3 regions of the Ruicaihuangia jiafui genome follow, and region 1 is predicted to be linked to each of the others. Evidence: predicted binding sites of a transcription regulator. Region 1 holds the regulator's gene; each other region holds the start of a gene.
What was found. Region 1 encodes HrcA, which represses chaperone genes, less so after heat shock. Its sites were predicted from a motif close to TTNGCACTCGNNNNNNNCGAGTGCNAA; they were not measured.

Region 1 (10,016 bases):
CCAGCAACCGCACCATGGCGACGCCGTCGACCTGCATCTCGACGCGATCCTCTGGGGGCGTCGACGGGCGGGTGTTGTCGCTATCGACCAAGTGAGCCTTCTTCGAGGGCGCCGCTCAGCACGTGCGCGTGGACATGGAACACGGTCTGACCGGATGACGGGCCCGTGTTGAAGATGAGGCGGAACTCGCCGTTGGCGTGTTCCTCGGCGATCTGCTGCGCCGTAGCCACGAGCTCGGCGAGCAACTGCGGGTCGCCCGCCGCGAGTTCCACCACGTTGGCGTAGTCCTCGGTTTTCGGCACCACGAGGATGTGGACCGGCGCCTTGGGGGCGATATCGCGGAACGCGATCATCCGGTCGGTCTCCAGCACGATGTCGGCTGGAATCTCGCGGTCAATGATGCGCGAGAAGATCGAAGTGCTCATGTGCCCATCTTAACCGGGTGGGGTTATCCCCCGCGGAAGTTTCGTGATGGCCCGGTCGAGCGGCGGGCGCGGCGCCAATACGGTTGAGACATGAGGAAAGCCGCGCTATCGACCTGGGTCTCGGCGATCGACCTGCTGCTCGACGCGATTCTCGGCGCAATCTGGCTGACGATCATGCTGACGCTGCTGATCACCGGGGTGTCCCTGCTGCCCGTGCTCGGCATCGGCATCCTGTTGATCTTCGCCGCCGCGCTGCTGACCCGGTTCACCGGCACCGTCGAACGGCTGCGCGCGAACGCGATCTACGGCCTCGATATCGCACCCGCACCGCGCAAGCCGTCGTCGATGACCGGCTGGCGGCGACCGTTCAGCCAGGCCGCGCTCGACCTCACCACGGTCAGCACCTGGCGCATCATGCTGCACCACCTGGTCAGCGCGGTGCTCGGCTATCTGGTCTTCATGCTGGCGGTGTGGGCGGTCGTCAACGCTGTGCTGCTCATCATCTACCCGTCCGAGGATCCGGCCGGCCTCACGCTGCTGGTCCCGGTGCTGCAGGACTGGCTCGGCGCCGCCGGACGACCCTGGGCGATCATCATCGGCGTCATCCTGATCGGCGCGGTGCCGCTGCTGATCTACTTCGCCGGGCACTTCGACCGGTCGATCCTCGCCCCCCTGCTCGGGCCGCCGGTGGTCGACGAACTGGAACAGCGCATCGAAACCCTGGCGGATGCCCGTCAGGGTGCGGTTGACGCCGCCACCTCGGAGCGCCTGCGGATTGAACGCGACCTGCACGACGGGGTGCAGCCCCGGCTGGTCTCCGTCGCGATGACCCTGGGGATGGCGCGAAACAAGTTCGAGAGCGACCCGGCCGCTGCCCTCGCCCTGGTGGAGCGGGCGCACGAGGACGCCAAGGACGCCATCACCGACCTGCGGCAACTCGCGCGCGGCATCCACCCTGCGGTGCTCACCGACCGCGGCCTGGATGCGTCGTTGTCAGCGCTCGCCTCCCGCTGTGTGGTGCCGACCAGCGTGTCGTTCCGACTGCCGTCACGGCCGCCGGCCGAGATTGAGGCGGTCATCTACTTCACCGTCGCCGAATCGCTCACCAATGTGGCGAAGCACTCGGGAGCCACGCTCTGCCACGTCGACGTGACCTACGAGAGCGGTCGGATCCTGGCCACGGTCACCGACAACGGCCGGGGTGGCGCCGCCATTCCGCCGGCCGGCGGCGGCCTGTCTGGCATGCGCGATCGGGTGCGGTCCGCCCGCGGCTCGCTGCGGGTCGACAGCCCGACCGGCGGCCCAACCATCGTCACTGTGGAGGTGCCATGCGTGTTGTAATCGCCGAGGACTCGGTTCTGCTTCGAGCCGGCCTTGAACTGCTGCTCACCGATGCCGGACATGAGGTGGTGGCCGCGGTGGACGAACCCAACGCCCTGCTCGCCGCCGTGAACGAACACGCGCCAGACCTGGCAATCGTTGACGTGCGGATGCCGCCGACGTTCACCGACGAGGGAGTGCGGGCCGCCGCGCTGATGCGTGCCCAGAACCCGGAGGTCAAGGTGCTGGTGCTCTCCCAGTACGTCGAGGAGCGCTACGCCAGCGAACTCATCGCCGGCGGCACCAGCGGTTTCGGCTACATGCTGAAGGACCGCGTCGCCGACGTCAACGAGTTCCTCTCCGCGGTTGACCGGGTCGGCTCCGGCGGCACGGCGCTCGACCCCGAAGTCGTCTCGCAGATCGTGATCCGCTCCCGCCGCACCGACGGCCTCGAGCGGCTCACCGAACGGGAGAACGCCGTGATGAAACTCGTCGCGGAAGGCCGCTCGAACCAGGCCATTGCCGCCGCACTGTTCATCGGCGAAGGATCAGTGGAAAAGCACATCACCGCCATCTTCAGCAAGCTCAACCTGCCCGCCGAGGACAGCGGAAACCGCCGCGTGCTCGCCGTGTTGCGCTACCTCGAGAGCGCCCGCTAGGCCGCCCGGCCGCACACCCTCACCTCCCCAAACAGGAAGAATCGCCATGTCTACCCAGGTACCAGCGCCCGTCCAGCCGACCCCGCGCAAGTCGCATGCGTTGCGCACGACGCTCATCGTGATCGGCTCGGTGCTGCTCCTGCTGCTGATCGCGTCCGTCATCGTGAACATCGTGACCGCGCTGACCCGCACCGACGCGTCCGGCACCTACGAGGTAGGTGAATCGTTCGAGTCGATCCGACTCGACGCGGACGCCAGCGATGTCGATGTCAGCTTCGCGGATGTCAATGAGCCGACCATCACGTTCGACCAAACCGACTCCAACCGGGCGGTCACCTTCGAGCAGGGCGTGCGCGGTGATGAACTGCGCATCGTGGCGAACAGCCGTGGCGGGTTCTTCCCGTTCGGTTTCTGGCCGTGGGGCGTCAGCGACTCGTCCACGATCGACCTGGTACTGCCGGAAGCCATGAACGATGGCTCGCTGTCGCTCGACCTGACGAGCGCCGCGGGGAACATGAGCGTTGACGGCGACTTCGCCGATGTGACCGTCTCACTCACCGCCGGCAACCTCGATCTCGTCGGATCCGCCGACGTCGCCACCCTGGAGTCGACCGCCGGCAACGTGCGTATCGATGACTTCACGGCCACCGAGCTGACCGTGGACTCCACGGCCGGCGATGTGAGGGTCGAGTTGACCGAGCTGCCCGATGAGCTGCGGTTCTCCTCGGTGGCCGGCAATCAGGAAGTCGTGCTTCCCGACGGCGAGTACCGGATCAACACCGACACCGTGGCCGGCAATGTGACCATCGACGTACCGAGCGACCCGAATGCGGAGCGGGTCTACCACTTCGAGTCGGTGGCGGGCGACATCCGAATCTTGAACCGGTAGCCCTACCAGCGCCCCAGCATGGCGCTCAGCACGGCGACCGCCGCGGGGCCGGCGGTCGACGTGCGCAACACGTGCTCGCCAAGGCGAACCACCGACGCCCCGCCGGCTCGCAGCAGGTCGAGTTCGGCGGGGGCGATCCCGCCCTCCGGACCCACCACGAGCAGCAGGTCGCGCTCGTCTGGCCCGCCGCCATCGCGGAACAGCTCGGTGAGCGCGATCTCCCCGGTCGGGTCGAGCACGATCAGCCGCTCGGGTCTGGCGGCGAGCTGCTTGGTGGAGTGCAGCTCGGTCACCTCGGGCAGCCAGGCGCGCATCGACTGTTTGGTCGCCTCCCGCACGATGCTGGCCCACCGCTCCCGGCCCTTGGCCAGCTTCTGACCCTCCCACCGGCTGATCGAGCGCTGCGCGGCCCACGGCAGCACCGCGTCGATGCCGAGTTCGGTGGCGGCCTGCACGGCGAGCTCGTCACGGTCGCCCTTGGCCAGCGCCTGCGCCAGCGCCAGCCGCGGGGTCGGCGGCGCCAGCTCGGTCACCGTCTCGACCCGCAGGGCGAGGCGCGCGGCATCCGCTTCGGTGATTTCGCCGTTGACGACGAGGCCGGTCCCGTTGCCGATCGACAACTGTTCACCGACCCGCATCCGGCTCACCGTGACGGCGTGCTTCGCCTCGGCGCCGGTCAGCTCCACCGTGCCGCCGACGACTGCCGTCTGGAGCGCCTCGTTCAGGTAGAAGTGCGCCACCGGGCTAGATGTTCAGAAACCGGTCGCGCAGCTTGGTGAACAGACCCTGCTGGAAGTGCGCCAACTTCGGCGGCTCCTGCCGGTGCTTCTGCGCGAACTGCCTGATGAGGTCTTCTTCCTTGCGGTTGAGTTTCATCGGCGTGACAACCTGCACACCGATGCGCAGGTCGCCTCGGCCGACACCGCGCAGGTGCGTGATGCCGCGATCCTTGATCGTGATCACTTCGGCGCTTTGCGTGCCTGGCTTGATGTCGATAGCCACGTCACCGTCGAGGGTCTGCAGCGTGGTCGACGTGCCGAGGATCGCGTCTGCCATCGACACCTCGAGGGTGGCGAGCAGGTCGTCGCCGTTGCGGCTGAAGGTGTCATGGTGGCGCACCTTGATTTCGAGGTACAGGTCGCCTCGCGGGCCGCCGGCCTGGCCGACCTCGCCCTGGCCCGGCATCTGCAGCCGAACGCCGGTGTCGACGCCCGCCGGAATGTCGACGGAGATCGTGCGACGGGCGCGCACCCGGCCCTGGCCGGCGCAGCTCGGGCACGGGTTCGGGATGACGGTGCCGTAGCCGCGGCAGGTGCCGCACGGGTTCGACGTCATCACGTTGCCGAGCAGGCTGCGAACCGCGCGCTGGATGGTGCCGGTGCCGTGGCAGATGTCGCAGGTGACGGGCGACGTGCCCGGCGCGCAGCATGAGCCGTTGCAGGTCTCGCAGAGCACCGCGGTGTCCACCTCGATGTCGCGCTTGGTGCCGAACACCACCTCGTCGAGGTCGACCTCGACCCGAAGCAGGGCGTCCTGTCCCCGCTCGCGGCGTGATCGGGGACCGCGACCGCCGCCGGCGCCCGAGCCGAAGAAGGTCTCGAAGATGTCGCCGAACCCGCCGAAGCCGGCTCCGCCGAAGCTCGGTTGCGGGCCGAGGTCGTACTGCTGGCGCTGCTGCGGGTCACTCAGCACGTCGTAGGCGTGCGTGACGAGCTTGAACCGCTCCGAGGCGTCCGGGCTGGGGTTCACGTCGGGGTGTAATTCCCGGGCAAGGCGGCGATAGGCCTTCTTGATCTCGTCGGGGCTTGCGTTGCGATCGACGCCCAAGACGTCGTAATGGTCTGCCACTACCTGGTTTCCTCACCGAGCAGCCGCGAGAGGTAGCGAGCTACCGCCCGTACAGCTGCCATATTGTTTGAATAGTCCATGCGGGTCGGCCCGAGCACGCCGAGACGCGCGAGGCCGGTTTCGGATGACGCGTAGCCGCTGGTCAGCACCGAGGCGTCGGCGAGCCCGAATTCCGCGTTCTCCCGCCCGATGCTCACCGTGACGGTGCTCGGGTCGATTCCCATTTCATGGAAGAGCTTCAGCAAGGTCACCTGTTCTTCGATGGCCTCGAGCACAGGATAAAGGTTGCCGCTGAAGTCTTCCTCTGTGCGCACCAGATTGGCGGTGCCCGCCATCACCAGCCGGTCGTGGCGGTTGGCCGCCACCTGTTCGATCAGGCTGTTCGCCACCTGGGCCACCACGCCGGCGCGCTCCGGCGAGAACCGGTCGGTCAGCGAGCCCAGTAGCCCGGTCGACTCTGCCAGCGACTTACCGACGATCGCACCGTTGATCTTGGCCCGCAGCTCGCCGAGGAACACCTCATCGGGTGCCTCCGCAATGTCGATCACGGCCTGATCGACGCGGCCACGGTCGGTGATCAGCACGCTCATCACCCGGGTTGAGCCGATCGGCACCAGTTCCACGTGCCGGACGCGGGCCGCGGAGAACGACGGGTACTGCACGAGCGCCACCTGGCTAGTCAGCTGGGACAGCAGCCGTACCGCCCGCGACAGCACGTCGTCGAGGTCTGCGGACTGGCCGAGGAAGGTTTCGATGGCGGTGCGCTGGGCGTTGGTGAGCGGCTGGAGGTCGGCCAACTGGTCGACGAAGACCCGGTAGCCCTTGTCTGTGGGAATCCGGCCCGACGACGTATGCGGCGCCGTGATCAGTTCCTCTTCTTCCAGCAGCGCCATGTCGTTGCGAATCGTCGCCGCCGACACCCCAAACGCATGCCGTTCCACGATCGACTTCGAGCCGACCGGTTCGCGCGAGGCGACATAGTCCTGCACGATCACGCGCAGCACTTCAAGACTGCGTTCAGAAGCCATGTCTCACCATCCTTCGCCGCTCACTCCCGTGCCCCTCTGGCACTCCCAATCGGAGACTGCCAATTCTACCGCGAGGAAGCGCGTGGCGGTGATTGCCACGACACAGCCGAGGCGCTAGCTTGTGACTGATCGCCGCCACACCCCCATCCGGGGGCGTTCGGAGCGCACCGAAGCGATTCCCTGCTCAACCGGAAGGCACCCACCATGACTGACCCCAACGCACAGCCGGCACAGCCCGTGGTTCCGCTGACGGAGGCCGAGGACAAGCAGTGGGCGTCGTTCGCGCACCTCGGCGGCATCCTGAGCTTTGTGCCCGCCCTCATCATCTACCTGGTGTTCAAGGATCGCGGCGCGTTCACCCGTCAGGAGGCGAAGGAAGCGCTCAACTTCCAGATCACGCTGGTGCTGGCCTACGTGGCGCTCTGGATCCTCGGCGCCATCCTGCTCTTCTTCGTGATCGGCCTGCTGATCTGGAACGCCACCTGGCTGGTCTGGGTCGCCGGCGTGATCTTCTCCATCCTCGGCTTCGTATCGGCGAAGGATGGCACGGCGTACCGCTACCCGTTCAACATCCGGTTCATCAAGTAGCAGCCGACTGCTTTAATGAGGGCATGTCCAACCCTTATGAATCGCAGCAGCAACTGAGCCCAGCCGATGAAAAGATGTGGGCAACCCTGATCCACATCGGCGGGATCTTCTTCAGCTTCGTGCCGGCCCTGATCGGTTACCTGGTACTCAAGGACCGCGGGCCGTTTGTGCGTGAACACAGCCGCAACGCCCTGAACTTCCAGCTCACCATGCTTCTGGCGAGCTTCATCGGCGGAATCACCAGCGTCATCCTGATCGGATTTCTCATCCTCGGGGCGGTGTTCATCGTCGTCGTGGTGTTCAGCATCCTCGCGGCGGTGGCGGCCAACCGCGGCCAGATGTACGTGTACCCGTTGACGATTCAGTTCGTCAAGTAGGGGCTCGTCACGTGGTCAGTCGCCGAGCAGGCGTCTGACCACGATGTCTGCCAGCAGTCGGCCGCGCAGTGTCGGCACGATGGTCCCGGCGATGGCGGCAGCCGGGTCCACCAGTTCATCGGCGATCAGGCCGGCAACGGCCACTCGGCCGGCGGGGGTGAGTTCGCCGGTGCTCAGGCCGTCTCGGATGCGGGAGCGCAGCAGCACCCGCTCCACCCGCCGCGTTTCCGGGTCGAGCGTTTCGCGTCCGGCGGCCGGTGACTGCCCGCCCAGGATGCGGTCGGCATAGGCAGCCGGATGCTTCACGTTCCACCAGCGCACGCCGCCGACGTGGCTGTGTGCGCCGGGCCCGACGCCCCACCAGTCCGCACCCTGCCAATAGCTCAGGTTGTGCCGCGAACGGTGTTCGGCCGTGCGTGACCAGTTGCTCACCTCGTACCAGTCAAACCCAGCCTCTGCCAGCATCCGGTCGGCAAGCTCGTACATGTCGGCCTGCAGGTCGTCGTCAGGGGCGGCCACCTCGCCGCGTTTGATCTGTCTGGCCAGCTTTGTGCCGTCTTCCACGATCAGCGCGTAGGCGGAGACATGGTCGGGCTGCTGGGCGATGGCGTGTTCCAGCGACCGCTGCCAGTCGTCCAGGCTCTCCCCCGGTGTGCCATAGATCAGGTCCAGGCTGACCTGCAGCCCGGCTTCCCGCGCCCACTGCACCACCAGCGGAACCCGCTCGGGATCGTGGGTGCGCTCGAGGGTTGCCAGCACGTGCGGCACCGCCGACTGCATGCCAAAGGAGACCCGGGTGAACCCGGCGGCCTTCAGCGCCTGCAGGTAGTCCAGGTCGACGGAGTCGGGGTTCGCCTCGGTGGTGACCTCGGCCCCTGGCACCAGCCCCCAGGTGTCGACGACCGCGTGGAACATCTCGATCAGGTCGCTGGCCGGCAGCAGCGTGGGCGTTCCGCCGCCGAAGAACACGGTGGACACCGGGCGGGCCGGTACACCGCTGTGGTCGAGCACGGTCTGCGCCAGGGCGATCTCGGTGACCGCCTGCGCGGCGTAGTCGCTGCGCTTCACCCCGCGCAGCTCGGTGGCGGTGTAGGTATTGAAGTCGCAGTATCCGCAGCGCACCCGGCAGAACGGCACGTGCAGGTACACGCCGAAGTTGCGGGCGTCGGCGCCCTCGGCGACGGAGGCGGGCAGCAGTCCGTCGGGTGGTGCCGGATCGGCGAGAGGGAGGGCGCTGGGCATCAGTCGACGCTCGATGTCAGATCGGTCGGTGTCGCATCGGTCGGGGGCGCCGCGTCCGCTGCCACCACCAGCGCCTTGAGGTAACGCTTCACGTACATCCGCTGCAGCACGACCAGGCCTGGGTACGCAGCCCACCAGTACCAGGTGGACGGCCGCCAGAACAGTCGAATGTCGAGCCAGACTGATCCGTCGTCGGTCTGGTCGATGACGAAGCTCTCTTCGCCGGTGAGCGGATGACCGTCCCGAGTGCCGTAGGCCAACCCGCGGCGGTGCGGCTCCTCGACGAAGAAGACCACCCGCACCGGCGCCTGCCAGCGGATGCCCAGCGCCTTCAGGGTGAGGGTCGCGGTCGTCCCCGGGGTCGCCAGCTGCGCACCGTCGGCGGTGTACTCGATCTCGGCCGTCTCGACCGGGGCGGCCGGAACGACCGGTTTACCCGCCTGGTCGAACCCGACCGGCGTGTACGACGTCTCATCGACGGGCGGCACCTCGTCGACCTGCACCTCGATGCCGCTGTACTTGTGCAGCTGCCAGGTGCGCAGTTGCTCAACAGCCGCCTCGAATCGGGCGTCGCCGTGCCCGATGCGAGTGCGGTAGTGCGCCGCGCGGAAGCCCGTCGGCGGGTAGGTCAGCAGGTCGTCGGCTTGCGTGCCGCCGATCGCGCCGTAGGTGACGTTCGAGGGCTGGTGAGATGCGCGTCGCATGGTTACTTCTTGTCTTTCTTCTCCACATCGCCACTGAGGGCCGCGATGAAGGCCTCCTGCGGCACTTCCACGCGTCCGACCATCTTCATGCGCTTCTTGCCCTCTTTCTGCTTCTCGAGCAGCTTGCGCTTGCGGCTGATGTCACCGCCGTAGCATTTGGCGAGCACGTCCTTGCGGATCGCCCGGATCGACTCGCGGGCGATGATCCGGGCGCCGATGGCGGCCTGGATCGGCACCTCGAACTGCTGGCGCGGGATCAGCTCGCGCAGCCGGCCCGTCATCATCACACCGTAGGCGTATGCCTTGTCGCGGTGCACGATGGCGCTGAACGCGTCGACCTGTTCGCCCTGCAGCAGGATGTCGACCTTCACGAGGTCTGCCTCCTGGTCGCCGTCCGGCTCGTAGTCGAGCGAGGCGTAGCCGGCGGTCTTCGACTTCAGCTGGTCGAAGAAGTCGAACACGATCTCGCCGAGCGGCATCCGGTACTTGATCTCCACCCGGTCTTCGCCGAGGTAGTCCATGCCGAGCAGGGTGCCGCGCCGGCTCTGGCACAGCTCCATGATCGTGCCGACGTAGTCCTTGGGCGCGAGGATCGCCGACCGCACCATCGGCTCGGTGACCGCGTGGATCTTGCCGGTGGGGAACTCCGACGGGTTGGTCACCTCGACGGTCTTCTTGTCTTCGGTGGTGACCTGGTAGATCACGCTGGGCGCGGTGGTGATCAGGTCGAGGTCGAACTCGCGGCTGAGTCGCTCGGTGACGATCTCCAGGTGCAGCAGTCCAAGGAAGCCGCAGCGGAATCCAAAACCGAGGGCGACGGATGTCTCGGGCTCATAGTTGAGCGCGGCGTCCGACAGCTTCAGCTTGTCGAGGGCCTCGCGCAACTCGGGGTAATCGCTGCCGTCGATCGGGTAGAGCCCGGAGAACACCATCGGC
Region 2 (10,016 bases), 910 kb from region 1:
CGTCTATGTCGATTATCTGTGCCCGTACTGCGGTGATTTCGAGGCCGAGAACAACAAGCAGATCGCCGCCTGGCTGGCCGAAGGCGCCGCCACGCTCGAGATCCACCCGATCTCACTGCTCGACAGCCAGTCGGCCGCGACCCAGTACTCGACCCGCGCCGCCAATGCCGCCGCCTGCGTGGCGAACTACTCGCCGAACTCCTTCTTCGCCGTGAACGCCGCCCTGTTCGACAAGCAGCCTAAGGAGGGCGAGCCCGGCCTCACCGACGAGCAGCTGATCGACCTTGTCAAAGCCGCGGGAGTTGGCAACAACGCTGCCAAGATCAACACCTGCATCGAAGACGTGCAGTTTGAATCGTGGGTGAAGGATGCCACGGCGCGGGCCTTGAACGGACCTATTCCGAACAGCGACATCGAGTCGGTGAAGGGCACCCCCACCATCCTGGTGAACGGTGTGAAGTACGAGTACAGCTTCCCGTTTGACGCGCAGGAGTTCGCTCAGGTGGTGTCGCAGCAGGTCGGCAGCATGTTCAACAAGATGACCAGCGAGACGCCGGCTCCGGTTCCGGCCGGGTAACGTTCCACTCGTGCCACGCCCGGTAAGCTGGGCTGGTCTATTCGCCTCTTTAGCTCAGTTGGCCAGAGCACCGCTCTTGTAAAGCGGGGGTCGTCGGTTCGAATCCGACAAGGGGCTCTCTCTACGCTGTACCGTGATTCGGTGAGCTCCGCCGGATCGTCCTCGCCGACCACGCCCGCCCGAACGGCACCGCCGAAGCGCGCGCGAGTGGTTGTCGCCGTCGCGCTCGCCGTGGCGTTCGGGGCGATGCTGGCAGTGCAGTCCAAGGTGAACGGCGACCTCGGCCAGGTGCTCGGTGACGGCTACCTGACCGCGCTCATCTCGTTCGGCAGCGGCATGCTGCTGATGGTCGCGGCGCTGCCGGTGTGGGCTCCGGGCCGGCGCGGCCTCACCACGATCTGGCGGGCGATCCGCTCGAACCGGATGCCGTGGTGGTACACGATGGGCGGAGCCGCGGGCGCGGTCTTCGTCGCGTCGCAAAGCCTCACCGCCGCGGTGCTCGGTGTCGCGGTGTTCACGATCGCCGCGGTGAGCGGGCAGGTGCTGAGCGGATTGGGCATCGACCGCAGCGGGCTCGGCAGCATGCCAGCCACCCGGATCACCCTGCCCCGGCTGATCGGCTCGGCGCTGGCGCTCGCCGCCGTGGTGCTGTCGGTTTCGCCACAGTTTCAGGGCGACATCCCGATCTGGATGCTGGTGCTGCCGTTCATCGCCGGACTGGGTCAGGGGTTCCAGCAGGCCCTCAACGGCGAGCTGAACCAGGTCGGCGGATCCGCGTTCACTGCAGGGCTGATCAGTTCCGCGGTGGGAACCATGCTGCTCATCGGTGCGGCCGCGATCAGCGTGTCCGCAAACGGCTGGCCCGACGCGTATCCGACCGAGTGGTGGCTGTACACCGGCGGCGTGATCGGCGTGGTGTTCGTCGCCGGCGCCGCAATTGTCGTGCGGTTCACCGGAGTGCTGCTGCTCGGGCTCGGCATGATCGCCGGGCAGTTGGTGATGTCGCTGCTGCTTGATCTGGTCGTGCCGACGGATGCCGCGGCTCCGGTGCATCCGCTCACCATCGTCGGCGCGATCCTCACCCTGGCGGCCGTGCTCATCGCCGCCGTGCCGAGCAAGTCGCGCAAGCGGTAGCGGCCCAGCCGCGCACCCGGTAGCAGTTAGAGCTCGGAGAGCACTTCCGAGGCGTCGAACGGCCGCCGCGGCGGCAGGATGCGGTCGGTCTTGCCTCCGACGTAGAGCCAGCCGAGCAGGGTCTCGCTCGGCGTGAGTTCGTGCACCCGGCTGACCGGCTCGGTGCGGGTCTGGTGGCCGGTTCGCCACATCACGCCCCACCCGGCGTCATCGAGCAGCGCGCTCAGCACGTGCCCGACACCGGCCGCCACGGCATCCTGCTCCCAGTCGGGAACCTTGATGCTCGGCTTGTGGCACGACACCACAGCGATCAGCAGCGGCGCCCGCAGCGGCTTGGCGGCGAGCTTCTCGGCTGCCGCCCCCTCGAGCCCGGTGGCCTCGACCAGCGCCGCGCCGAGGCGCACCCTGGCGTGACCGCGCAGTTCGATTAGCCGCCACGGCCGCAGGGACGCGTGGTCGGCAACGGATGCCGCGGCCTCCACCAACGGCACCAGTTGGTCGTGTGTGGGGGCCGCGTCTGTCACGGCGGGCCAGGATCGCCGCCGCAGCATCGCGTCGGCGAGACTCACTATTCGGCGGCCTTGAAGTTGAGCGACAGCGAGTTCATGCAGTAGCGGTCGCCGGTCGGCGTGCCGAAGCCGTCGGGGAACACATGTCCCAGGTGGGAACCGCAGGCCGCGCAGCGCACCTCGGTGCGCTGCATGCCGAGGGTGTTGTCCTCGATCAGCTGCACCGCGTCGGGGTTGATCGACTCGTAGAAGCTGGGCCAGCCGCATCCGGAATCGAACTTGGTCCCGCTCTTGAACAGTTCTGCGCCGCATGCCGCACAGGCGTACAGGCCGGCGCGTTCCTCATCGAGCAGCTCGCCGGTCCAGGCGCGTTCGGTCGACGCCTGCCGCAGGATGGCGTACTGCTCGGGGCTGAGCTCCTTGCGCCATTCCTCGTCGGTCTTCGTCACTTTGTAGTTCATGGTCTGACTCCTCTAAGTCTCGTGACATTCAACACGAAACGGCAGCGGATCGTTCCCGCGCACGTCTTTCTACGTCTTTGACGCTGTCCGCGCGCCACGGTTAGGGTTAGCCCACCCTAACAAATCACGCTAACCAGGAGTCGCGTTCGTGATCCACGCACTGTCGAGCGCAATCCTTACCGGTCTGCTGGCCGTCGGCCCAGCACCGGGGTTACTCGGCGCGCCGCCCGCCGTCGCCGACTCGTCAACGCCGGCCGTCGCGTGCGCCATCACCGCCGGCGAGATCGAGTGGGGGTTCAAGGAGTCGTTCCGCTCGTACATCAGTGGAACCATCGCGAACGGCGAATGGACGGTCGCCGACGGGGCGACCTACGAGACTCCCACGTTCCGGTGGAGCGACGGCACCGGCGCGTTCCGCGACGGGCAGGGCACGGTGCGGTTCGACGGTTCCGTCACCTTCAGCGGGCACGGCGACATCCTGAGCACCACGATCTCCAGCCCAACGGTCGAAATCCACGACACCGACACCGCCATTCTGCTGGTGGATGTCTCGGGCACCACCCAGGCGGGCGACCCGGTGGATGCACCGCAGACCGAGTTCGCCGAACTGCGCCTGTCGGAGGGCACCCGCGAGGTCGCCGGCGAGCAGGTCACCCTGAGCGGAGTGCCGGTGACCCTCTTGGAGGACGGCGCCGCCGCGTTCGGCACCTACGACGCGGGCACCGCGATGGACCCGATCACGTTGCGCTATCAGACACCGGCCGGATGCAGCCCGCAGAACGCGGCGGCGTTCCCGTGGCTGCCGTGGCGACTGCTCGTGCTGGTGGCGGCGCTCGCTGCGATCGCGTTCGTCGTGACGCTGCTGCGGCGGCGCGGGGCGCCATCCGCGGTCTGAAGCGCAGCCCCGCTACTGCCCGGGCGCGTAGATGGCGCGGGCCAGCGCGTCGAGCACGTCGGGTAGTCGTGGGCCGAAGCCCAGGATGTCGCTGTCGGCCATGTCCACGAATCGCCGGTTCTGGCCGGCGGTGGTGAGCTCGATCGCCGGCATCTCGGCAACCAGGCTGTCGATGCCGCCGACGCTCTCCAGCCCGGAGCTCATCACCAGGATCAGGTCGGGATTGGCGGCGACCAGGGCCTCGTCGGTCATCGGCTTCATGCCGTCCCAGCCGATCTCGCCCGCGACATCCCGAGCTCCAAGCGCCTCGATCAGCACATCGGCGCCGGACTCCTCGCCGAACAGGTAGTAGACCCCCGCTGTGCCGCGCAGGTAGAGGAACAGCACGCGCAGCTGCTGCTCGGGGTCGCGCGGCGCGATTGCGGCGATCTCGGCTACCTTCTGGTCGATCTGCTGGCGCACGCGCTCGGCCAGCAGCTCGCCGGCCTCCGTCGCACCGAGCGCCGCCGCCACCTGACGGGCGAGCTCGGCGACGCCGTCGATGCTGGCTTCCCGGTCGACGAACACGACGGTGACCCCGGCGTCGCGCAACTGCAGCACGACGTCGATCGGGCCGATGCTGCCGTCGGTGATCACGAGGTCGGGCCGCAGCTTCAGCACCGCCTCGGCGTTGATGGTGTGCGCGCTCGAGGTGACGACCGGCATGTCGGCAACCGCCGAAAACGCGGTGGAGATGTCACGGCCGACCAGCCGGTCGGCGAACCCGAGCCCGGCGATGGTGGCCCCGATCGACCCGGCGATGTCCAGGCCGATCACGCGCTCGGCGCTGGTCACGGTGATCTCGATGTCGCCGCCCAAGTCGTGGGAGGTGACCGTCACCGGCAGGGCCTGCTCCGGGGCCTCGAGCACCGGGCTGATGTCGGACTGCTGCAGCACCGCGGTCGATCCGCCCTGGTAGCTATGCGGATCCTCCAGCGTGTCGAGTTCGGCGAGCGGCGCGGTAGACACCGGGGTGACCGATTGGGCCGCCGAGCCTGCGGTGGCCCCGGTGCATCCGGTGAGCATGGCGAGCGTTATCGCGGCCGCCGTGGCGGACAGCAGGAAACGGGCGCGCATCGGTACTCGGCTTTCGGGTGGGGATACCACCAGCGTAATGCGACAGGCCCTCGGCATGCGGGGTGCGCTCAGCCGCGCCATCCTAGGATCAGTCGTGATTGTGAAGGGACCGAGAGTGAGCGCAGAGCCTGAGCCGGCCGGGCAGACGGCGAACGACCTGTCGCCGCGTGACGCGCGCATCCTCGAGTTCGAACGCGACTGGTGGCGGCATCCCGGTGCCAAAGAAGCGGCCATCCGCGAAGAATTCGGGCTCTCGGCCGCCCGGTACTATCAAGTGCTGAACACCCTCATCGACTCGCCAGCGGCGGTGAAGCACGATCCGATGCTCGTCAAACGACTGCACCGGGTGAGGGACGCCAGAACGCGATCGAGAGCGGCTCGAGTATTCGACGCCGCATCCCTTGAACCGCGCACGGCGCGATACCCCGACTCCACTCTTTAGGACCATGGCGAGACTTCCCACAGATCAGTTCGACGAACTGCCAGATGACCTCTACCGCGTCGGCGCGCACCGCGCCGCGCCTCGCAAGGGACGCGGCTGGATCGTTGTCGTCTGGGCGGCGCTCGCCTGTGTGCTGTTGACCGCCGCCGGACTGTTCGGGCTGTCTCAGCTCGGTGGCTCGGTGTCGCTGCCCGGGCTGTCGGCCCAGGAGGCGCCGGACGAGGCCCCCGCCGCCGAGGGCGAGGCGCAGGCGGACCCGGTCACCGACCCGTCGACGATCGACGCCTCGACGATCAGCATCACGGTACTCAACGGAACGGCGACGTCGGGGCTCGCCAACGACGTCGGCGACCAGCTTGAGGAGGCTGGTTGGCCAATCGGCTCGCGAACCAACACGGCGGAGAGCAACGTCGAGAAGACCACCGTGTATTACGGCGCCGCCGAGAACGAGGGCATTGCGCGTGGCCTTGCTCAGGCCCTGGGCGCGACCGAGGTCAGCCTCTCCGATGCGTTCCCCGGAGCGCCCATCACCATCGTGCTCGGAAGCGACTACACGCCTCCGACATCCTGATGGAATCGGTTCCGGGTTGATGCGGTTGTTGCGTTCGCCGATAAATCAGGTAATTACCGGTAGATCGGCCCAATAACCCTCTACTTTTGCCGCGGTTCCCGCTACGATCTGGGATTGGTCGCCCATCTAGCCCGGTGATGGTAATGCTTTCCCGCAGCGTCGTGATCTGGCAAGGTGAACGCAGTTTTCTGCGCGCAACCCGGCGGAGCTCACTCGTGCTCACGCTGCCAGGACACAGCAGGGAGTAACACATGGCGAATGGGACCGTGAAGTGGTTCAACGCTGAAAAGGGCTACGGTTTCATCACCGTCGATGACGGGGGACAGGACGTGTTCGTCCACTACTCCGCCATCGACATGAATGGGTACAAAGTTCTTGAAGAGGGCCAGCAGGTTGTTTTCGAGGTGGGCACCGGTAACAAGGGTCCGCAGGCGGAAGCCGTTCGACTGGCCTGATCAGCCATTCGATTCCTGAGGCACGCCTCGCTAACGCCGTCCGGATGTCTCGGACGGCGTTAGTCTTTCCCTCGTGCGTGCATGGGGGAATTCACAACGTCATCGGACGATCGCGGTCATTGGCCTCGGCGTCCTCCTGCTGACCGGCTGCTCGGCCACCGAGCCACCGAAGGCGAAGCCGTCGGCCTCGGCCGGCCCGGTCTGGGACTCCAGCTATGAGGCTCCGGCGCCGACGGTGATCGCGCCGCTCACCGGCGAGACGGTGCAGAGCGACGCGCTGGATCACCCGTCGATCGCCGCGAAGATCGACAACCACCCGCTGGCTCGCGCGCAGTTCGGGCTGAACGAGACCGACATCGTGTTCGAAGAACTCGTCGAGGGCGGGATGACGCGATACGTCGGCGTCTGGCACTCGACCGTGCCCGAGATCCTCGGCCCGGTGCGCTCCATCCGCCCGATGGACCCCGACATCATCTCGCCGCTCGGCGGCATCGTGGCGTACTCCGGCGGACAGCCGGGGTTCGTCAACATGATGCAAAGCGCGCCCGTCTACAACGCCATCCACGGTCAGGCCGACACCGCCACCACCTTCTTCCGTTCCCCGGCCAAGCGGGCCCCGCACAATGTGCACGTGAAGGCGCGCGAGGTGGTCGCCCAGCATGACGACCTCAAGGCCCCGCAGCAGCACTTCGCGTTCTCTCTCGACATCCCCTCGTCCACCGCGGCGAAGGACGGCACCCCCACCGCCCGGGTCAACCTCACCTTCGGCTCGCTCGGCACGCCGTCGTGGGCCTGGGATGCCGCGACCGGCGCGTGGGGACGGTTCATGACCGGCGGAGCGACCGACACCGACAACACCGGTGCACAGTTGACCGCCACCAACCTGGTCGTACTGCGCGTGCCCGTGACGGTGAGCGCCGACATCCCCAAGACGGAGCTGATCGGCAGCGGCGAGGCGTGGGTGTCCACCGGGGGAGCCACCGTGCATGCCACCTGGCGCAAGGACTCGCAGACCGACACGATCAAGCTGGTCGACGACAACGGCGTGACCGTGCGGCTCGCGCCGGGCAACTCCTGGGTCGAGCTGGTGCCCACCCAGGGGTCAGTCGCGTTCGTCGCCCCGTAACCCCGAAAGCTGAGACGGTGATTACGACCCTGGCTCTTCCCATCGCGCTCAGAATTACGACGGGGGAGTGCACCCTGCGCCGCGCACGGGACGGCGACCTCGGCGCGCTCATGATTCTCCTTTCCGACGATCCGATCAGCGCTACGAGAGGCGACACCGCTGACGAGTCCGCAACTGCGGCCTATCAGGCGGCCCTCAGCGAACTGATCGAAGACCGTTCCAACGAGATCCTCGTCGTGGTCGTGGATGAGGTCGACGAACCCGTGGCTACCATGCAGCTCACCCGCATTCCGGGTATGGCTCGGCGCGGCTCCACTCGTCTCCTGATTGAGGCGGTGCGCGTAGCGAGCAGTCACAGATCTAGCGGCATCGGATCAGCGATGATGCGCTGGGCCACCGAGACAGCAGCGCCAACGACCGGTGCATCGCTCGTGCAGCTCACCTCTGATGAGGCGCGGGAGGATGCCCACCGCTTCTACGAGCGGCTGGGTTTCGTGGGGTCGCACCGCGGTTTCAAGTTCCGAGTGGAATGAGCCGAGGATCGCCACGTCGGCTCAGCCGGTCGGCATGAAGCCGGAGGACATCAGAAAGCGGTCGATCTCGATCCGCAGAGCGACCCGGGAAGGATTTGGCCGAGGTTCGCGATAGCGTGCGGAGTAGCAGGTCACGGCGCGAGCGACTGAGACCTCGTCGGTGACGACTCGGGCTGTGCCCTCGATCGTCGACCAGTGCCGCCCGCTCACTTGGGATGCGGCGACCCTGTCGTCGGCGGCTACGTGCTGGACCTTGCGCGAGTGTTCGTTGGTGATCACCCAGGCGCACCGTTCCTCTAGGTCCAGAGCGACACCGACCGGGACGAGGTGCGGCCTGCCGTCGGCGCGAAGCGAGGCGAGAGTGCACAGGTGCCGCTCAGTCCAGAAGTTCAGGAGGAGCGAGGGGAAGTGCGCCCAATCGGGTCTCCACGCAGTCACCCGTACATTGTCGCAGGCGGGCGGAGAGGAACAAGTCGAGTGAGAAGTGTCAGCGTTACTCGCACGCAGCGACATCCGTCTTGCACTCGACACCCTAGAGTGCTAAAACTGACATTGGCACTCCTCGCGTTTGAGTGCTAATTACTTGCGTTAGAAACGTCCGGGAGAACGAGAAAAACACATGGCAAAGATCATTGCTTTTGATGAAGAGGCCCGTCGCGGCCTGGAGCGCGGCCTCAACATTCTGGCCGACGCCGTAAAGGTCACGCTTGGCCCGCGCGGCCGTAACGTCGTGCTCGAGAAGAAGTGGGGCGCCCCCACCATCACGAACGACGGTGTGTCGATCGCCAAGGAGATCGAACTCGACGACCCGTACGAGAAGATCGGTGCCGAGCTGGTCAAGGAGGTCGCCAAGAAGACTGACGACGTCGCCGGCGATGGAACGACCACCTCTGTGGTGCTCGCCCAGGCTCTGGTTCGCGAAGGCCTGCGCAACGTCGCAGCCGGCGCCGACCCGATCAGCCTCAAGCGCGGCATCGAGAAGGCTGTTGCAGCGGTCACCGCTGAGCTGCTCTCGGGCGCCAAGGAAATCGAGACCAAGGAAGAGATCGCCGCAACCGCGTCCATCTCGGCCGGTGACTCGGCAATCGGCGAGCTCATCGCAGAGGCGATTGACAAGGTCGGCAAGGAAGGTGTTGTCACCGTTGAGGAGTCGAACACCTTCGGCACCGAGCTCGAGCTGACCGAGGGCATGCGCTTCGACAAGGGTTACCTGTCGGCATACTTCGTCACCGACCCCGAGCGTCAGGAAGCGGTCTTCGAAGACCCCTACGTCCTGATCGTCAACGGCAAGATCTCGAACATCAAGGACCTGCTGCCGATCGTCGACAAGGTGATCCAGAGCGGCAAGCAGCTGCTCATCATCGCCGAGGACGTCGACGGCGAAGCCCTTGCCACCCTCGTGGTGAACAAGATCCGTGGCATCTTCAAGTCGGTTGCCGTCAAGGCTCCGGGCTTCGGTGACCGTCGCAAGGCTCAGCTGCAGGACATCGCCATCCTCACCGGTGGTCAGGTCATCAGCGAAGAGGTCGGACTCAAGCTTGAGAACGCCACCCTCGACCTGCTCGGCCGCGCCCGCAAGGTCGTCATCACCAAGGACGAGACCACGATCGTTGAGGGCGCTGGCGACAGCGAGGCAATCGCCGGCCGTGTCAAGCAGATCCGTGCCGAGATCGAGAACACCGACAGCGACTACGACCGCGAGAAGCTGCAGGAGCGCCTGGCGAAGCTCGCCGGTGGCGTTGCCGTCATCAAGGCCGGCGCCGCAACCGAGGTTGAGCTCAAGGAGCGCAAGCACCGCATCGAGGACGCTGTCCGCAACGCGAAGGCTGCCGTCGAAGAGGGCATCGTCGCCGGTGGTGGCGTCGCCCTCATCCAGGCCGGCAAGCTCGCTTTCGAGACCAGCGCGATGACCGAGCTCGTCGGTGACGAGGCAACCGGTGCAAACATCGTGCGCGTCGCGATCGACGCCCCGCTCAAGCAGATCGCGCTGAACGCCGGTCTCGAGCCCGGTGTTGTCGCCGACAAGGTGCGTCACCTGCCCGTCGGACACGGCCTGAACGCCGCGACCGGTGAGTACGTCGACATGCTGCAGGCCGGCATCGCCGACCCGGTCAAGGTCACCCGCTCCGCGCTGCTCAACGCAGCGTCGATCGCCGGGCTGTTCCTCACCACCGAGGCCGTCGTTGCAGACAAGCCC
Region 3 (10,016 bases), 980 kb from region 1:
AACGGCGTACTGCTCTCCCCCGCATAGGGTTCTCCAAGGAAGCGCTGTGAAGCTTTACTCACGGAACCCCGTCGGAAGGAACCCTGCATGCGACCCTCGCGTACCCTGATCACCGCTCTCGCCGGAGTCGGCCTCGTCGGCGCCCTCACGGGATGCGCAGCAGACGGCAGCGCGATGGCCGAAGATCCGGCCCCCCAGAACGACTACGCCGACGGCGAGTATTCGGCCACCGGCTCGTACGTGTCACCGAACGGCACCGAGACGATCGATGTGTCGGTGACCCTCGAGGGCGGCGTCGTTGCCGACGTGGCGGTGACCTCGCACCCGACGAACCCGAACACCGAGCAGTTCCAGGGCCGGTTCGTGCAGGGCATCGCCGATCACGTGGTCGGCAAGAACCTCGATGAGCTGTCGGTGACCAAGGTGTCCGGTTCGAGCCTCACCAGTGGCGGCTTCAACGACGCCATCGAGCAGATCAAGGCCGATGCCCGCGGGTAGCCTCAGCTTCGAGGCCATCGGCACCCGGTGGCAGATCGACACCCCCGATCCGCTGCCGCCGGCCGTCATCACCGCGCTGCACGATCGCATCGACCGCTTCGACCGCGACTGGTCCCGGTTCCGCACCGACTCCCTGGTGGCCCGGATGGCCCAGACGCCCGGGCGCTGGCAGTTGCCGGATGACGCCACGCCGCTGCTCGAGCTCTACCGCGATCTGTACGAGGCGACGGATGGCGCGGTGTCGCCGCTGATCGGTCGTTCCCTGGAGACCCTCGGCTACGACCGCGACTACAGCCTCCGCCCGTCGGGGCCGCCGGTGCCCGCCCCGCGCTGGGAAGACGCCATCGCCTGGGACGGCACGCACCTCACTACGGTGCGCCCGGTCAGCGTGGACATCGGCGCCGCCGGGAAGGGCTACCTGGTCGACATCGTCGGGCGGCTGCTCACGGCGGCCGGGATACCCGAACATCTGGTCGACGCGGGCGGCGACATCCGGCACACCGGTTCAGACTCGATTCGCGTCGCGCTCGAGCATCCGCTGGATCCGAGCAAGGCGATCGGCGTGGTGACGCTCAGCGGCCGGGCGATCTGCGCGTCGGCCAGCAACCGGCGTGCCTGGGGCGATGGGCTGCACCACGTGCTGGATGCCACCACCGGGTTGCCGACCCGGCGGGTGATCGCCACCTGGGCCATTGCCGACAGCGCGTTGGTCGCCGACGGCGTGGCCACGGCGTTATTCTTCCGAGACGCCGACCGGTTGCGCTCGTTCGAGTTCGAGCACGTTCGGATGTTCTCTGACGGGCATGTGGAGTGGTCGCAGAACCTGACAGGAGAGGTGTTCGCGTGAACGGTACCGGGCTGGTGGCGTGGCTTGACCGGCAGCTGGGCCGGGTGAGCATGTACGTGCTGATTACCGCGGCGCTCACGGTGCTGGTGCTCGCGGCGATGCTGCTGGCGCTGACCGGCCAGCTCGGCTTCGAGCCCGTCTCGCTGCTCACCAGTGTCGTCGTGTCGCTCGCCGCGACGGTGGCATCCGGCTGGCTGTTCGCCCGGCTGTTCCGCGCCCGCGCGCACCTGCTGTCCTCGGCGATCACCGCCCTGCTGTTGTTCTTCCTGTTCTTCCCGTCCACCTCGCCCGACCAGCTGGGCTCCCTCGCCCTCGCCGGCGTGATCGCCAGCGCCTCGAAGTTCGTGCTGGCCTGGCGTGGACGGCACATCGTGAATCCGGCTGCGATCGGCGCCCTGGTGGTAACGCTGACCGAGCTGAACGCGAGCGTCTGGTGGGTGGCGACGCCGTGGCTGCTGCCGGTGACGGCGATCGGCGCGTTCCTCATTCTGTGGCGTACTCGCAAGGTCACGGTCGGCGTCGTCTTCGTGGTGGTGGCCGTGGCGGTCATCGTCATCCGGTTGGTGGCCTTCGGTCTCGACCCTGTCAGCGCGATCGGCAGCGCGTTCACCTCGTTCCCGGTGGTGTTCCTCGCCGGGTTCATGCTGAGCGAGCCGCTCACCCTGCCGCCGCGCCGCTGGCAGCAACTGCTGGTGGCGGTGGTCACCGCCCTGCTGTTCAGCATTCCGTTCCAGATCGGGTCGATGTATTCCACCCCGGAGCTCGCCCTCGTGATCGGCAACCTGATCGCCTTCGGGTTCGGGCAGCGCCGCGGGCTGCCGCTGGAATACCTCGGCCGCCAGCAGCTCACCCCCACCGCGTGGGAGTTCTCGTTCGCACCCGGTCGGCCCGCGCGGTTCCTGCCCGGGCAGTACGTCGAGCTCACCCTGCCGCACCGTGCCGATCTGCGCGGCTCCCGGCGCCCGTTCAGCATCACCTCGGCGACGCCGGATCGGCTGACCATTGGGGTTCGCTTCTCGCAGCCGTCGAGCAGCTTCAAGCTGGCGCTGCTCGATCTGGTGCCGGGCCAGACGGTGCGGGCCACCTCGATCGGCGGCGACTTCGTACTGCCGCACGACCCGTCGACGAAGCTGCTGCTACTGGCCGGCGGCATCGGCATCACCCCGTTCGTCGGCCAGCTGGCCGGCAGCAGCGGGCGCGACGCGGTGCTGGTCTACTCGGTGTCCTCGCCCGATGAGTTGGCTTTCGCGCCAAGGCTGGCGGCATCCGGTGCCCGCGTGCTGGTGGTCGCGCCCGAGACGTTCCCGGCGCTGCCGGACGGCTGGGAATACCTCGATTCCGGTCATCTCACCGCCGAGCGCTTGCTGGCGGCGGTTCCGGATGCCGCGGAGCGGACCGCCTACGTCTCCGGGTCTCCGAACTTCGTCAACGGCGTGCGTGCCACACTCCGGGCGGCCCGGGTGCAGCGCATCCGCACCGACCTGTTTTCCGGGTACTGAGCGGCCCAAATTTCAGCAAATTCTGAGCTTCTGCGACTTAGCAGTCACCTGACCCGAGTGCTAATATTCGAATTAGTTGAGTCGAAGGGACTCAACTCTGGCGTACAGAAGGAGTTGTGAACAATGGCCATGTACTTTGACCCATTCCGCGACCTGGACCGCGTCACCAGCACGCTGCTCGACCGCAGTCCGCGTGTGATGCCGATGGACCTCTACCGCGAAGGCGACCACTACGTGCTCACCGCTGATCTGCCGGGCATCGACCCGGGCTCGGTTGATGTGGACGTCGATGGCCAGCTGCTGACGATCCGCGCCGAGCGCACCGTCCGCGGCCAGGAGGGCGTCAAGTGGATCACCCGCGAGCGCATGGGCGGATCGTTCCTGCGCCAGCTCACCCTGGGTGACGGCATCGACCGAGATAAGATCAGCGCGCACTACGACAACGGCGTGCTGAGCGTGATGATTCCGGTCAGCGAGAAGGCCAAGCCGCGCAAGATCGAGGTAACGGCACCGAACATGTCCGAACAGCAGAAGGAGATCACGGTCGAGGCTTCCGAGTAGCCGGCCGATCGTTGATCACCGAAACGGCCGAAGCCTGCGGGCTTCGGCCGTTTTGCGTTCCGCGCGGAGCGATCCCACCGAGCACGGTCCGCGACTTGCGGCCCGGCGTCAGCGCCCGCAGCGCGTTCAGGATGGTCACCAGGTCGACGACCTCCTGCAGCGACGCCCCGACAATGGCCGGCAGCAGCCCGAACGCGGCGATCACCATCAGCACCACGCTCAGCGCGATGCCGATCCAGATGCTCTGCAGGGCGATCAATACGGTGCGCTGGCCGATGTCCACCGCCCGCGCCGCCCGCGACAGGTCGTCGAGCAGGATCACCACGTCGGCCGACTCGCTCGCCGCCGTCGACCCCTTCGCCCCCATTGCGATGCCGACATCGGCCACCGCGAGCACCGGCGCATCGTTCACCCCGTCGCCGACCATGATCACCGGCCGCGGCTGGGCGGCCTTCACGATCCGCACCTTGTCTTCGGGTAGGCATTCCGCCTGAACATCGGTGATGCCGATCTCATCGGCGATGTGCTGGGCGGTCGACGCGACATCCCCGGTCAGCATCATGGTCTTGCGCACGCCCTGTGTGGCGAGCGCGGCGAGGGTGGGTCCGGCCTCGGCGCGCAGGATGTCGCGCAGCACGATCGAGCCGGCGTACCGGTCGCCGATTCCGACGTAGACGGCCATCTCGCCGGCGCCGAGCGCGACCCGCGCGAACGGAACGGTGCGGGCGGCGACGAAGGCAGGCTTGCCCACCACCACATCGGTGCCGTCGATGACGGCGTCGACGCCGTTGGTCGCGACTTCGCGGGCGGATGTCGCGGACCTCAGTACCAGCCCGCGTTGCACCGCCGCCTCGGTGAGCGACGCCGCGACCACGTGCGACGAATACTGCTCGGCGGATGCCACCAGGGTGAGCAGTTCGTCGACGTTGTACCCGTTTGCCGGGGTCACCCGCAGCACGGTGGGGGTGCCGTGCGTGAGGGTTCCGGTCTTGTCGAAGGCCACGGTACGGGCGCGCGCCAGCTTCTCGAGCGTTCCGGCGTTCTTCACCACGATGCCGGCCTTCGCCGATCGGCTCATGCCGGCCATGAACGCCACCGGCGCCGCGATCAGCAGCGGGCACGGGGTGGCCACCACTAAGACCTCGGCGAATCGATGAGGGTCACCGGACACCCACCAGGCCACCCCGGCGAGCGCGTATGCCAGCAGGGTGAACGGAAGCGCGTAGCGGTCGGCGAGGCGCACGATCGGCGCCTTGCTCGACGACGCCTCCTGCACGAGCGCGACGATGCGCTGGTACTGGCTGTCTGCGGCGCGGGCGGTGGCGCGAATCCGCACGGCGGAGGGCCCGTTCACCGACCCGCTGAGCAGCAGGTCGCCGCGGTGCCGGTCGACGGGAAGGCTCTCCCCGGTCAGCGACGACTCGTCGACCGTCGCGGCCGCGCTCTCCAGTTGCCCGTCGACCGGCACGATCTCGGCCGGCCGGATGAGCAGCAGATCGCCTGGTTCCACCTCCTCGGCCGGGATGTCCTCGGTCTGGGTGTCGCCAAGCATGCGGTGTGCCTGCTGCGGCACTCGCGACAGCAGCGCGTTCAGCTCGCGTTTGGCGCGGCCGGCGGCGTAATCCTCGAGCGCCTCGCCACCGGAGAGCATCAGCACGATCACCAGGCTGGCCCAGTACTCGCCGACCGCGACCGTGGCCAGGATCGCGGTGACCGCCAGGATGTCGAGCCCGATCTCGCCGCGGGCCAGGGAGCGCAGCATCCGGACGGCCTGCTGGGCGGCGACGGCGAGCGCGAACAGGCTGATCATCCACGGCACGAAGGCCGCGGCATCCGTCATCGACAGCACCAGCCCGACGACGCCCACGACGACGGTCAGTGCCACGATCGGGTAGCGACGCAGCACTGTGCGGGCGGTGGCCATGCTTCATTCTCACGCCTCGGCGCACGCCGGTTCCAGTGAGGCCGGGCTTACGGCCCGGCCGCTGGTCGCCCGCGCCCTGACGGAAACGACGAAGGGCCGGAGCATCCGCTCCAGCCCTTCGTTGCGGTGCGTGGCTTACGCCAGGCGCGCCTTGAGGTTCTCGTCCAGCGTGTTGAGGAACTCTTCGGTGGTCTGGTACGCCTGGTCGGGTCCAACCAGCAGCGCCAGGTCCTTCGTCATCGCGCCGGATTCCACCGTCTTGATGACGACGTCCTCGAGCGTCGACGCGAAGTCGATGAGCTCCTGGTTGCCGTCGAGCTTGCCGCGGTGGTTGAGGCCACGGGTCCACGCGAAGATCGACGCGATCGGGTTCGTCGAGGTGGGCTTGCCCTGCTGGTGCTGACGGTAGTGACGCGTCACCGTGCCGTGAGCCGCCTCGGCCTCAACGACCTTGCCGTCTGGCGTGGCCAGAACGCTGGTCATGAGCCCGAGCGAGCCGAAGCCCTGCGCCACAGTGTCCGACTGCACGTCGCCGTCGTAGTTCTTGCAGGCCCAGACGTAGCCGCCCTCCCACTTCATCGCCGATGCGACCATGTCGTCGATCAGGCGGTGCTCGTAGGTGAGGCCGGCGGCGTCGAACTGCTCCTTGAACTCTGCGTCGAAGATCTCCTGGAAGATGTCCTTGAAGCGACCGTCGTAGGCCTTCAGGATGGTGTTCTTCGTCGACAGGTACACCGGGTAGTTGCGGGTCAGGCCGTAGTTCAGCGAGGCGCGTGCGAAGTCGCGGATCGAGGAATCCAGGTTGTACTGAACCTGCGCGATGCCGTCGCCCGGGGCCTGGTAGACCTCGAACTTCATCGGCTCCGAGCCGTCCTCGGGCGTGAACTCCACCGTGAGCGTGCCCTTGCCCTTGAACGCGAAGTCCGTGGCGCGGTACTGGTCACCGAACGCGTGGCGACCGATGATGATCGGCTTGTTCCAGCCGGGAACCAGGCGCGGAATGTTCGAGATGATGATCGGCTCGCGGAAGATCACGCCGCCGAGAATGTTGCGGATCGTGCCGTTGGGCGACTTCCACATCTTCTTCAGGCCGAACTCCTCGACGCGAGCCTCGTCGGGGGTGATGGTGGCGCACTTGACGCCGACGCCGTGCTTCTGAATCGCGTGAGCGGCATCGATCGTGATCTGGTCGTTCGTCTCATCACGCTTCTGGATGCCGAGGTCGTAGTACTCGAGGTTGATGTCGAGGTACGGGTGAATCAGGCTGTCCTTGATCTTCTGCCAGATGATGCGAGTCATCTCGTCGCCGTCGAGTTCGACGACGGTGCCTTCGACCTTGATCTTTGCCACTGGTGCTTCCTCTCGTTGAGCCGCACCAATCTTACAAGGCTTCGCAAACTATCTCGACGTAGAGATATATTCGGCGTCGCGAATCCGCACTATCCGCTCCCCCGGCCGACGGCTAGCCTGTTGCCATGGGCGAGCTGAGACTGGAAGAACTGTCGGCGAGGACAATCGTGGCGGCCAACAGCCTCACGTTGCGACCGGGCCAGGAGCAGTTTGTCGCGCCTCCGTCGTACGCGATTGCCGACGCCTGGATCGACCCCACCACGTCGTGGCCGCGGGTCGTGCTCGATGGCGACGAGGTCGTGGGCTTCATCCGTGGCAATTTCGATCCGGATGCCGAGCACGATTACTTCCGCAGTTGTGTGTGGCGCGTGCATGTCGCTGCCGAGTCGCAGGGAGCCGGCATCGGCAAGTTCGCGGTGCTCGCGCTGGCCGACGAGGCCAGGAAACGCGGCTTCACACAACTGACCGCGATTTGGGAGCCCGGAGAGTACGGTCCAGAGGAATTCTTTAAGAACGTCGGGTTCCAAGTTATCGGCGAAACGGCGTATGGCGAGAAAATTGGGGCGCTGGCCCTCTAGTCTGGGCTAATGACTGAATCAACAGGCTTCACGATTCGGGTGATCGAAATCACCGTGTCTATCCCGGCCGGGCGAGCACTGAACATTTCCAAGGTCGCCGAGCTCGTCGAAAGCGACCGTAAGGCAGTGAGCGCAGTACTGCGTGAGTACAAGGACTCGGGTGTGCCGTGGTGGCGCATCATCGACGATGAGGGCACCCCGATCTTCGGCAACGAGTTCGGTGCTCGGGCGCTCGAGCAGTACCTCACCGAGGGAACTCCGCTTCGCCCGTCGCCATCAGACCTCGGTTACGCGATCGCGCTCGACACCGCGGCCCCGGACGACGCGGCGGTTGTCGAACTCGAGCAGGCGCTCGCCGACCCCGCAGCAGACGTTCCCGCCGAAGCCGTGTCCGCGTTTGACGTGACCGCGCAGCCGGGCCAGCAGGTTCAGCCGGCCCAGCCGCGTCCCGCTGACGGCAACGAGAACCGCTCCGGCAACCGTGCAGCGGGCAGCAGCCCGTTCGACGAGCTGCTGCGCGGCAACGACGCTGGCAACGACACCGAGGCCACGCCCCACCGTCAGGGATGACCCAGCCGCGCGCCGACTTCGCCACCCAGGTGTTGGAAGTCGTCGACAGCATCCCTTCCGGCCGCGTCATGACCTACGGTGATGTCGCGGCCGTGCTCGGTTCACGGGCGGCCCGTACCGTCGGCCAGGTGATGGCCTATCACGGGCACCAGGTGCCGTGGTGGCGGGTGGTGCGCGCCTCCGGGCACGTCGCCCCCGGGCACGAAGACCGTGCCCTCGAGCACTTCCGAGCCGAGGGCACCCCGATCATGGAGACATCCGCCGGCTACCGGGTGAACCTGCGGATGGCGCGCTACCTGCCGTAGCCCCCGCCTCGCGCCGCCACCCTCGCGCCGCCACCCCGGGCGGCGGTACCTGCGTCGCCCGCACCCACCCCCGCGTCGTGCCGTGGTCTCCGCGCGGCATTGTATTTGAGCCATGTTGTCGCGCTTGAGCCACCGCGCGGTGGCTCAACCACGACAAGCTGGCTCAAGCGCCTCCACCGACACCGTCGGGACGGCTGCTTTCGAGCTCACGGGGCTCGCAAGCTCGCACCACACCACACCACACCGCGCCCGCGCCGCGCGGCCCCACGCCACGTGGGCGCCGCAACCAGCGAAGTTGCTCAGCCGAGGTGGCTCCCGCAACAGGAGATCGCGAGCTCCGAAGGCCACAATCCCACCATCACGGCCTTCCGTCGGCGCTTTTACCTTCCCTGGGGCCGAGCACACGGCGCAGGCGCGAGCCCGAGACGCTGCGGCCGTGCCCACGGCGCACGCCCGAGCCCGAGACCTTGCGGTCGAACTCAGGGCGCAGACCCACGGATCCCCGCGATTGCCCCCGACCGCCGCGCACGAGCACATGCCCAAGGCGCCGCACTGCATCACCGCACCACTGCGCAGGTCGCCGCACCCCTTCGCAGCTCCCCGCACCCGTTATTGCTGGTGCGGCGAGCTTGTTTGTGGTGCGTCGAGCGTGCTTCTGGTGCACCTGCGCCCGCACCCGCACCCGCACCCGCACCCGCGCTCGCTGCCGACCCAGCTACACCAGCGACTCCCGCCACGCCGCATGCAGCTGCGCAAACTTGCCGTCGCCGGCGATCAGCTCCTCTGGCGTGCCGTCCTCGATGATCCGGCCGTGCTCCATCACAAGTACTCGGTCGGCGATAGACACGGTCGACAAGCGGTGCGCGATGATCACCGCCGTGCGATCCGCCAGCAGCGTCTGCAGACCCTCCTGCACCAGCCGTTCGCTCGGGATGTCGAGGGACGCCGTCGCCTCGTCGAGGATCAGCACGCTCGGGTCGGCGAGGAATGCCCGCGCGAAGGAGAGCAACTGCCGCTGCCCGGCCGAGACCCGACCACCGCGCTTGTTCACGTCGGTGTCATACCCGTCGGGCATCGCCTCGATGAACTCATGCGCGCCCACGGCGCGCGCGGCATCCTGAATCTGCTCGAATGTGGCATCCGGCTTGCCGAGCGCGATGTTGTCGGCCACCGATCCGCTGAACAGGTAGGCCTCCTGGGTGACCATCACGATCGCCCGGCGCAGGTCTTTCGGATGCAGCTGGCGCAGGTCCACCCCGTCGAGGCGCACGGCGCCCTCGGTCGGGTCGTAGAACCGCGAGATCAGCTTGGCGAGGGTCGACTTGCCGGCTCCGGTGGTCCCGACCAGCGCGATGGTCTGCCCGGCGGGGATCTCCAGGTCGAACGATGGCAGCACCGGGCGGTCCGCGGTGTAGGCGAAGGCCACGGTGTCGAACGAGACGGCACCCTTCGCCTGCCACAGGTCGACCGGCTTCACCGGATCGGGCACGCCGGGCAGCTCCTCGAGCACGCCGGAGATCTTCTCCAGCGCCGCCGCGGCCGACTGGTACGAGTTGTAGAACATCGCCATGTCCTCGGCGGGGGCGAAGAAGTTGCGGGTGTATAGAAGCACCGCGAGCAGCACGCCGATGGCCAGGCTGCCGTCGGCCACCCGCAGGCCGCCGACGAGCAGCACCACGGCGAGGGTGACGTTGCCGATCAGGATCAGGCCGGGATCGTAGATTCCGAACAGTTGGATGACGCGGGCGTTGACATCCCGGTTGTCCTCAACCAGCTCGCCGAACTCCCGCTCGTTGCGCGTCTCCTTGCGGAACGCCTTCACCGCCCGGATGCCGGTCATCGTCTCCACGAATTGCACAATCATTCGCGCCGACGCGACCCGGG

Region 2: groL (chaperonin GroEL) is a predicted target of HrcA. The motif match lies at 8,372-8,398, and genes of this name have one in related genera.
Region 3: HCT51_RS14270 (Hsp20/alpha crystallin family protein) is a predicted target of HrcA. The motif match lies at 2,882-2,908, and genes of this name have one in related genera.

Annotation. Positions count from the first base shown of each region.
Region 1 is NZ_CP061771.1:1,959,414-1,969,429, forward strand. Features, by position in the region: gene HCT51_RS09290 (PhoH family protein) at 1-37, opposite strand, end outside; gene HCT51_RS09295 (histidine triad nucleotide-binding protein) at 81-425, opposite strand; gene HCT51_RS18735 (sensor histidine kinase) at 516-1,766, shown strand; gene HCT51_RS09305 (response regulator) at 1,754-2,404, shown strand; gene HCT51_RS09310 (DUF4097 family beta strand repeat-containing protein) at 2,451-3,293, shown strand; gene HCT51_RS09315 (16S rRNA (uracil(1498)-N(3))-methyltransferase) at 3,296-4,033, opposite strand; gene dnaJ (molecular chaperone DnaJ) at 4,038-5,141, opposite strand; gene hrcA (heat-inducible transcriptional repressor HrcA) at 5,141-6,169, opposite strand; gene HCT51_RS09330 (DUF4870 domain-containing protein) at 6,374-6,757, shown strand; gene HCT51_RS09335 (DUF4870 domain-containing protein) at 6,781-7,134, shown strand; gene hemW (radical SAM family heme chaperone HemW) at 7,150-8,376, opposite strand; gene HCT51_RS09345 (DUF1990 family protein) at 8,376-9,080, opposite strand; gene lepA (translation elongation factor 4) at 9,083-10,016, opposite strand, start outside.
Region 2 is NZ_CP061771.1:2,873,315-2,883,330, reverse strand. Features, by position in the region: gene HCT51_RS13970 (DsbA family protein) at 1-577, shown strand, start outside; tRNA gene HCT51_RS13965 (tRNA-Thr) at 621-694, shown strand; gene HCT51_RS13960 (DMT family transporter) at 719-1,711, shown strand; gene HCT51_RS13955 (nitroreductase family protein) at 1,738-2,280, opposite strand; gene msrB (peptide-methionine (R)-S-oxide reductase MsrB) at 2,280-2,681, opposite strand; gene HCT51_RS13945 (HtaA domain-containing protein) at 2,830-3,576, shown strand; gene HCT51_RS13940 (heme/hemin ABC transporter substrate-binding protein) at 3,589-4,692, opposite strand; gene HCT51_RS13935 (DUF3263 domain-containing protein) at 4,808-5,134, shown strand; gene HCT51_RS13930 (LytR C-terminal domain-containing protein) at 5,139-5,705, shown strand; gene HCT51_RS13925 (cold-shock protein) at 5,957-6,160, shown strand; gene HCT51_RS13920 (DUF3048 domain-containing protein) at 6,234-7,286, shown strand; gene HCT51_RS13915 (GNAT family N-acetyltransferase) at 7,304-7,819, shown strand; gene HCT51_RS13910 (pyridoxamine 5'-phosphate oxidase family protein) at 7,841-8,257, opposite strand; gene groL (chaperonin GroEL) at 8,439-10,016, shown strand, end outside.
Region 3 is NZ_CP061771.1:2,935,228-2,945,243, forward strand. Features, by position in the region: gene nagA (N-acetylglucosamine-6-phosphate deacetylase) at 1-27, shown strand, start outside; gene HCT51_RS14255 (FMN-binding protein) at 88-498, shown strand; gene HCT51_RS14260 (FAD:protein FMN transferase) at 485-1,345, shown strand; gene HCT51_RS14265 (FAD-dependent oxidoreductase) at 1,342-2,844, shown strand; gene HCT51_RS14270 (Hsp20/alpha crystallin family protein) at 2,968-3,405, shown strand; gene HCT51_RS14275 (heavy metal translocating P-type ATPase) at 3,383-5,329, opposite strand; gene HCT51_RS14280 (NADP-dependent isocitrate dehydrogenase) at 5,465-6,679, opposite strand; gene HCT51_RS14285 (GNAT family N-acetyltransferase) at 6,805-7,257, shown strand; gene HCT51_RS14290 (MGMT family protein) at 7,267-7,827, shown strand; gene HCT51_RS14295 (MGMT family protein) at 7,824-8,132, shown strand; gene HCT51_RS14300 (ABC transporter ATP-binding protein) at 8,848-10,016, opposite strand, start outside.